One region of the Streptomyces sp. NPDC020875 genome, then DNA from elsewhere that is predicted to be linked to it. Evidence: riboswitches for the same ligand, from Rfam matches in the RefSeq annotation. Region 1 holds a riboswitch; the other holds the start of a gene.

Region 1 (4,162 bases):
GCGAAAACATCCGACCCGGCCACGAGTCGTCGCCGGGAATCATCGGGAATGGCCATCGGAAATATGGCACGACTCCTTTATACGGGAGCCGTGTTAAATGCGGTCGCATTCCGTGTTGCCGAAATGTTGCGGTCCGCCGCCCGCCCCCGCGGGGCCGGGCGGTGCCGATTCGCCGCGGCTCCCGGCCGGGGCGCGATCGCCTCAGACCGGCCCCCGTACCCCCACCCGGGCTGCCCGGCCGGTGCCCGCCGCCGACCGCCCCCTCGCCTGCGGGCGACCCCGGACCGGCGGCCGTTCGAGGGCGCCGTCCGGGGCGCCCGGCCCGCGGAGCCGGTGGAGCCCGGCGGCGCGCTCCGTGTGCAGGGCCGTCAGGGTCCGGGCCCGCTCGGCGTCACCGCGGCCCACCGCGTCCACGATCGCCCCGTGCTCGGCCCAGCACTCGGCGGACCGTCCGTGAGCCGACTCCACCAGGTACATCCAGGCGATCTTCCGCCGGACCGGGGTGAGCAGCGCGATCAGCCCCGGACTGCCGGACGCCTCGGCGAGGGTGTCGTGGAACCAGGCGTCCAGCGCCCGCGGATCCCCCGCCCGGCCGTCACCGGCCGCCCGCTCCCGCCCCAGCCGGACCAGTCCGCGCAGTACCCGCAGATGGCCCTCCGTGCGGTGCCGGGCGGCCCGGGCCGCGGCCAGCGGTTCGAGCAGCGTACGGATCTCCAGCAGATCGGCCGCCTCCCGGCCGGTGGGCTCGGCGACCGACGCCCCGGCATGGCGCCGGGTGGTGACGAAGCCCTCGGCCCGCAGGGTCCGCAGCGCCTCGCGCACCGGGACCCGGGAGACTCCGTACCGCTGGGCGAGTTGTTCCTCGGTGAGTCGTTCGCCGCGCCGGAACACGCCGGAGACGATGTCGTCGCGAATCGCCCTGCAGACCGAATGCGCGGGAACCCGCATACTGCACCTCCGCCGTGGTCCGGGAAATCATTTGCGGTTCTTATTTCCCGGCCGACTCTATGTCAGCCGATCGGGAATTCCGACTGTTCCCGATAACCCGGCAGTTCATTTCGGCCAAGGGCGGCCGATTCCGTACGGCGGCGGCCCGTACGGTATCGCGCGGCCGGGGCGGGGCCGGGAACGCCGCGTGCCCCGGCGCGCGGGGCGCCGGGGCACGGGAGGAACAGGGGGACAGCCCGCCCGGACGGACCGGGGGCGGTGTCCGCCGGGGCGGGGGGTGTCAGATCTTGACGCCCTTGCCCCGCAGATAGGAGACGGGGTCGACGTCGGAGCCGTACTCCGCTCCGGTCCGGACCTCGAAGTGGAGGTGGGCGCCGGTCGAGTTGCCGGTGGAGCCCGCGCGGCCGATCTCCTGGCCGGGCATCACGCTCGCGCCCGCAGCGACCGAGAGGGACGACAGATGGGCGTACTGCGTGTAGGAGCCGTCGCGCATCTGGATCACGACGTTGTAGCCGTACGCGCCGCCCCAGCCCGCTTCGACGACCGTGCCCGCGCCCACGGACACGATCTTCGTACCCGTGGAGGCGTGGAAGTCGATACCGGTGTGGCTGCCGGAGGACCAGAGGGAGCTGTTGGCCCGGTACGAGGTGGTGACCTCGGAACCGGCGACCGGCGACGTCCAGGTGTTGAGGAGCCGCTTGCGCTCCGCCTCGCGGGCCGCCCGCTCCCGGGCCTCGCGCTCCGCCTTGGCCCGCTCCTCCGCCTGCCTCTTGGCCTCGGCCTCCGCCTCTGCGCGGGCGTTCGCCTCCTGCTTCTGGGCGTGCGCCTGGTCGGCGACCTGGGAGGCGAGGGTGTCGGGGCCGGAGAGCGTCCGCAGGGAGCCGGTGTCGTCGGCGGCCAGGATCTGGATGGAGCCGGTGTCCTCGGCGCTCAGACCGCCCGTCTCGGGGCCCTGGTCGCGGCCGTCGTTGTCGGAGGCGAACGCGGGGGCGGCGAAGGTGCCGATGACGCCGGTGGTGGCGAGGGTCGCGGCTCCGGCGAGGCTCGCGCTGCGGCGCGTCACACGGCTCGGGGCACGGTGCTTCCCGTGGGATCGGGCGAACGCCATGAAAGGCTGGTCCTTTCCTTCCTTCTCGCCTACCGGGTTAGCTGACGGGTTCGGAGAAGAGGAAGGTCTCCTACGGTTCCTCCGCGGGCTGCGAAGGTTCCGATTCACCCCAAGGGGAACATGGGTCCCCGGCTCCCCTGGGCTCGCGCCTGACGGGGACTCGGCGATGGCTGTCCGTGCCGCGGTTGCGGCGCCTGCCTGCGAACAGCCGGACCGACGCTAGGCGCGGCGCGTGTCGATCACCAAACAAACAGCCCTCTTTGTTGCTCATGCCACAGCACGTGTCGGTCAACTTCCCATCAAAACGGACAGCTGACGGGGCGGCGGGGGGCGACGGCCGTACTTCGGTTACCCGTTCGGCCCGTCTGCACCCCCGGCCGGATCCCTCCGGCCGGTTTCCGCCCCCGGCCCGGGTGGTCCCGCCGCCCGGACGGCCCGGGCCCGTTCCCGGCGGCCCCTCGCGCCCCGTGCCCGTACGAAAGCACCGGGCACCGGTTCCGTACGGGCACGACACGGCCCCGGTCCCGTACGCGGATGCGCGCGTACGGGACCGGGGCCGGTCGGTCCGTCTTATTGGTCTGTCCGGCTGTCCGTCGGCCCGGATTCCGCCGCCGGGCCGCCGGTTCAGCCCTTGACGACGGTGACGTCCCCGATCCCCAGCTCCCTGACGGCGCCCTCGATCTCGGCCGCGTCACCGACCAGTACGGTCACCAGCCGGTCGACGGGGAACGCGCTGACGACCGCCGCGGTCGCCTCCACCGTCCCGGTCTGCGCCAGCCGGGCGTACAACTGCCCCTGGAAGTCGTCCGGGAGGTGCTGCTCCACCTGGTCGGCGAGCGTGCCCGCGACCGACGCCGCCGTCTCGTACCGCAGCGGCGCGACCCCCACCAGGTTCTGTACGGCGACATCGCGCTCGTCGTCCGTCAGCCCCTCGGCCGCCAGGGTCCGCAGCACCGTCCACAGATCGGCCAGCGCCGGGCCCGTGTTGGGTGTGTCAACGGAGCCGCTGATGCCCAGCAGGGACGCGCCCGAGCCGTCGGGGGCGGAGCACAGCACCTGGGCGAAGGCCCGGACGCCGTACGTGTACCCCTTCTCCTCGCGCAGCACCCGGTCGAGCCGGGAGGTGAGGGTGCCGCCGAGGCAGTACGTGCCGAGCACCTGCGCGGGCCACACCCGGTCGTGCCGGTCCGCCCCGATCCGCCCGATCAGCAGCTGGGTCTGGACGGCGCCCGGCCGGTCCACGATCACGATCCGACCCGTGTCGTCGGCGGAGATCTCCTCCCGGGCCCGGGGCTCGGCCCCGTCGCCCTGCCAGGCGCCGAGGGTGTCGGCGAGGACGGCGTCCAGGTCGATCCCGGTCAGATCGCCGACCACGACCGCCGTGGCGGTGGCGGGCCGGACATGGGCCTCGTAGAAGGCCCGGACGGCGGCGGAGTCGATCCGGGCCACCGTCTCCTCCGTCCCCTGCCGGGGGCGGGACATCCGCAGCCCGGCCGGGAAGAGCCGGCGGTACAGCTCCTTGGCCGCGCGGCGGCCCGGGTTGGCCTGCTCGTGCGGGATCTCGTCCAGCCGGTTCCGGACCAGCCGCTTGACCTCTCCGTCGTCGAAGGCGGGACCGCGCAGCGCCTCCGCGAGCAGCCCGAGGGCCTTCGGCAGCCGGGAGACCGGCACCTCCAGCGACACCCGGACGCCGGGGTGGTCGGCATGGGCGTCGAGGGTCGCGCCGCAGCGCTCCAGCTCGGCCGCGAACTCCTCGGCGGACCGCTTGTCGGTCCCCTCCGACAGGGCCCGGGCCATGATCGTGGCGACCCCGTCGAGCCCTTCGGGCTCGGCTCCGAGCGGGGCGTCGAGGTTGATCTCCACGGCCACCACCTGCTGGCCGGGGCGGTGGCAGCGGAGCACGGTCAGCCCGTTGGGGAGCGTGCCGCGGTCCGGGGCGGGGAACGCCCAGGGGGTGGGCACCCCGGAGGCGGGCCGGGGGTGGAAGTCCATCGTGGTCAGCGGCTCGGCGGCGTCGGTCACTTGTCCGCCCCCTCTTCTGCGTCGTGGTCGGTCTCGTTCTCCGCGTCGGCGCCGGGCACCGGCTCGTACACCAGCACGGCCCGG
Region 2 (4,162 bases), on a different contig from region 1:
GATCTCCGCTGCATCGACTTGTGACAGACGTTCGAGTGCGGCTACGTTCACCCCCGTTCCAGCCCTCAGCGGAAAGGCTCAGCGCATGCTCTCCGGGAATGGTCGACATCGCCGTCCTCGACAGGCCCCGGCCCTGGTCGTCGCAGCGGGGGTGACGGGGTCCGCGATCGCGATCCCGCTCCTCGGCGCGACCTCGGCGTCCGCCGCGGACTCCGCGGTCTGGGACAGGGTCGCGGAGTGCGAGAGCGCCGGGCAGTGGAGCGCCAATACGGGCAACGGCTACTACGGCGGTCTTCAGTTCTCCCAGGAGACCTGGGACGCCTTCGGCGGTGCGCAGTTCGCCGACCGGCCCGATCTGGCGAGCCGCTCCCAGCAGATAGCCGTGGCCGAGAAGGTGCTCGCGGCCCAGGGCGTCAAGGCGTGGCCGTCGTGCGGGTCCAACGCCGGGCTCGGGGCGGGTGCCTCGACCGGCGTCGACCCGGGCGCCGATCCGGTGCCGAGCGGCCCGGCGGCGAAGCGCGCCGCGGACGCGGCCAAGGAGACCGCCCCGGCCGAGCCGCGTGACGCGGGCGGCCGGGACACCGGTGCGGCGACGCCCGGGGCGGACGCGGGCCAGAAGAAGGAGACGCCCGGCAAGTCCGCCGAGGCGCCCGGGACCGGCAAGCACCGCGGTACGCCCGCGACGGAGCCGGGCACGGCGGGCGGCGGCGCCCCGAAGGCCGGTGCCGGAGGTGCCGACGCGGGTACGGACGCCGGTGCGGGAGCCCGTACCGACGCGACCGCCCCGGACGCCGCCGTGGACGCCATCGACCCGTCCCGGATGTCCGGCCCCGACCGGACGTCCCGCGGCGACACCCCGGGCCGGGCCGACGCCCGGAACCAGGGCGACCCGGGAAGCGCGGGCGGATCCGGTGCCACGGACCCCGCGAACGGGACCACCGCGAAGGACAGTAAGGACACCGCGGGCGAAACCGCCCCGGCGTCCGGTACTTACACGGTGCGCACCGGCGACAATCTCTGGGCCATCGCGGAGGCGAAGGACGTCCCCGGCGGCTGGCCGGCGCTCTACGAGGCCAACCAGAAGGTGGTCGGTGCTGATCCCGACCTCATCCTGCCTGGCCAGAGCCTTGATCTTCAGCCGAAGTAGCGTGCGCCCCGGCGAAATTGACGTAGTGATTCGTCATTAAATGTCCGGTTTCGCGTAAGTGAGACATGAGTCTCTTTGCCCAGGTCGTCGTCCCGGCCCTTCCGGAATTGCCGATTCCGCGCGTCACCTGCGGAAACGCAAGTTACCGGAGGGGCGGGATGGGTGATTTGCCCATGATGTTCCGTCTTTGAAGAACCGGGACGGCTGTGGCTACGGTCTGGACCGCTCGCCAAAGCGGGCACCACTGACCGTCACGCCGAATCCTGCCGTCGGTCGGGGGGAACAGTCGTCGCGACAGCGCCGAAGGCAGGAGCGGGGGACCCAGGTTTGTGCCGGTCCCGTCCGCCGTCCGCGAGGACGGCGGACCCCGGCTAGGGGTGAAGCCGTACGACCCGAGGGTCGTCCGGCCGGGCAACTCACTGCGCTCGAACCCGACAGCTCACCTCGTAGGCGTCGGTGAGGAGATCCGCCATGCTGTTCGCCACCAAGGGCAAGCACCGCCGTCCGTCCAAGGCCGCCAAGTTCGCCGCCTTCGCCGGGATCACCGGTGCCGCCATCGCCGCCCCGCTGATGGGCGCCACCTCCGCCTCCGCCGCCACCGCCGCCGAGTGGGACAAGGTCGCCCAGTGCGAGTCCGGCGGCAACTGGTCCATCAACACCGGCAACGGCTACTACGGCGGACTCCAGTTCTCCCCGTCGACGTGGGCCGCCTTCGGTGGCACCAAGTACGCGTCCAACGCGCACCTGGCCTCCAAGGCCCAGCAGATCGAGATCGCCGAGAAGGTCCTCGCGGGCCAGGGCAAGGGCGCCTGGCCGAGCTGTGGTGTCGGCCTCTCCAACGCCCCGTACGGCGGCGGCGCGGCCGAGCAGGCCCCCGCCCAGCCGAAGCAGGAGCAGCCCAAGAAGCAGGCCGCGCCCAAGGCCGCGCCGAAGGAGCAGAAGCGGGCCGAGGCCCCGACCACCCGCTCCGAGCGCGCCGAGGCCCCGGCCCAGAAGCAGGCGCCGAAGAAGTCCCAGGGTCCCGCCAAGGGCTTCCTGAAGGGCGACGGCACCTACGAGGTCAAGGCCGGCGACACGCTGAGCAAGATCGCCGAGGCCGAGCAGGTCACGGGCGGCTGGCAGAAGCTCTTCGAGCTGAACGAGGACATCGTCGACGACGCCGACGTGATCTTCCCGGGCCAGCTGCTCCACCTGAGCTGACCCCCGACGGGCCCCGGGCCGCCGCCGTCCCCGCGGCGGCCCACCCCCCACGGGTCCGTCCCCCCGGCCGTCCTCGCGCCGGGTCCTATCACGGCCCCGGCCCGGAGACGGCCACCGCCCCGGGCCGGCGCGACTCCCCCGTACGCGCCGGTCCGGGGTTCCCCGTATCGCCCCCGGATCACCCCCGCGCCGAACCCGCCCCACGGCCCCGTACGGCCCCGCCGCCGATGCCTCCGTACACCCGTCTGAGCGGGCGAGAGCGCAGGTGAGAGCCGTTACCGGCGGGTAGTGGCGCGGCCTTCGCCGGTCACCGCGATTCTTCGTACTCTTTTTCGTCCCAGGGGGCGGGCACCGGCGGGACGGCGCCCCCCGTCCGGTTAGGCTCGTGACCGCAAGGGCCGAAACAAACCCGCATCCCACGCGTCACATCCCAGAAGGAGATGCTCGTGCCGTCCATCGACGTCGTCGTAGCCCGGGAAATCCTCGACTCCCGGGGCAACCCCACGGTCGAGGTCGAGGTGGGCCTCGACGACGGCAGCACCGGCCGTGCTGCCGTGCCCTCCGGTGCCTCCACGGGCGCCTTCGAGGCCATTGAGCTCCGCGACGGGGACCCCAACCGCTACCTGGGCAAGGGTGTCGAGAAGGCCGTTCTGGCCGTCATCGAGCAGATCGGCCCCGAGCTGGTCGGCTACGACGCCACCGAGCAGCGCCTGATCGACCAGGCCATGTTCGACCTGGACGCCACCGACAACAAGGGCTCCCTCGGCGCCAACGCCATCCTCGGTGTCTCCCTCGCCGTGGCGCACGCCGCCTCCGAGGCGTCGGACCTGCCGCTCTTCCGCTACCTCGGCGGCCCGAACGCGCACCTGCTGCCCGTCCCGATGATGAACATCCTCAACGGCGGATCCCACGCGGACTCCAATGTCGACATCCAGGAGTTCATGATCGCGCCGATCGGCGCCGAGTCCTTCTCCGAGGCCCTGCGCTGGGGCACCGAGGTCTACCACACCCTCAAGAAGGTGCTGAAGGGCCGCGGCCTCTCCACCGGCCTCGGCGACGAGGGCGGCTTCGCGCCGAACCTCGGCTCCAACCGCGAGGCGCTCGACCTCATCCTGGAAGCCATCAAGGAGGCCGGTTACACCCCCGGCCGCGACATCGCGCTGGCCCTGGACGTCGCCGCCTCCGAGTTCTACAAGGACGGCGTCTACGAGTTCGAGGGCAAGTCCCGGACCGCCGCCGAGATGACCGAGTACTACGCCGAGCTGGTCGAGGCGTACCCGCTGGTCTCCATCGAGGACCCGCTGTTCGAGGACGACTGGGACGGCTGGAACACCATCACCGCGAAGCTCGGCACCAAGGTGCAGCTCGTCGGCGACGACCTGTTCGTCACCAACCCCGAGCGGCTGGCCCGCGGCATCGAGGAGAACTCGGCCAACGCCCTGCTGGTCAAGGTCAACCAGATCGGGTCCCTCACCGAGACCCTGGACGCGGTCGAGCTGGCCCAGCGCAACGGCTTCAAGTGCATGATGTCGCACCGCTCCGGCGAGACCGAGGACGTCACCATCGCCGACCTGGCCGTCGCCACCAACTGCGGCCAGATCAAGACCGGCGCCCCGGCCCGCTCCGAGCGCGTCGCCAAGTACAACCAGCTCCTCCGGATCGAGGAGATCCTGGACGACGCGGCCGTCTACGCGGGCCGCAGCGCGTTCCCCCGCTTCAAGGGCTGACACCCGGGAGGCCGATGCCGACAGTCGACGGCCGACGCCTCCCGAGGGCTGACCGGCACCCCGGCAAGCCCCGTCGTGCGCCACGTCC

What was found. A riboswitch is a leader RNA that binds a small molecule or an ion and turns the genes downstream of it on or off. The one in region 1 is predicted to bind cyclic di-AMP.
Region 2: it holds a riboswitch for cyclic di-AMP, as region 1 does, so the genes downstream of both, AB0G74_RS04375 (transglycosylase family protein) here and AB0G74_RS10010 (M23 family metallopeptidase) in region 1, are expected to answer to the same signal.

Annotation. Positions count from the first base shown of each region.
Region 1 is NZ_JBFADP010000013.1:100,381-104,542, reverse strand. Features, by position in the region: gene AB0G74_RS10015 (GntR family transcriptional regulator) at 202-948, opposite strand; gene AB0G74_RS10010 (M23 family metallopeptidase) at 1,229-2,056, opposite strand; cyclic di-AMP (ydaO/yuaA leader) riboswitch at 2,068-2,232, opposite strand; gene AB0G74_RS10005 (pitrilysin family protein) at 2,681-4,078, opposite strand; gene AB0G74_RS10000 (pitrilysin family protein) at 4,075-4,162, opposite strand, start outside.
Region 2 is NZ_JBFADP010000005.1:45,874-50,035, forward strand. Features, by position in the region: gene AB0G74_RS04370 (transglycosylase family protein) at 152-1,147, shown strand; cyclic di-AMP (ydaO/yuaA leader) riboswitch at 1,436-1,615, shown strand; gene AB0G74_RS04375 (transglycosylase family protein) at 1,619-2,347, shown strand; gene eno (phosphopyruvate hydratase) at 2,794-4,074, shown strand.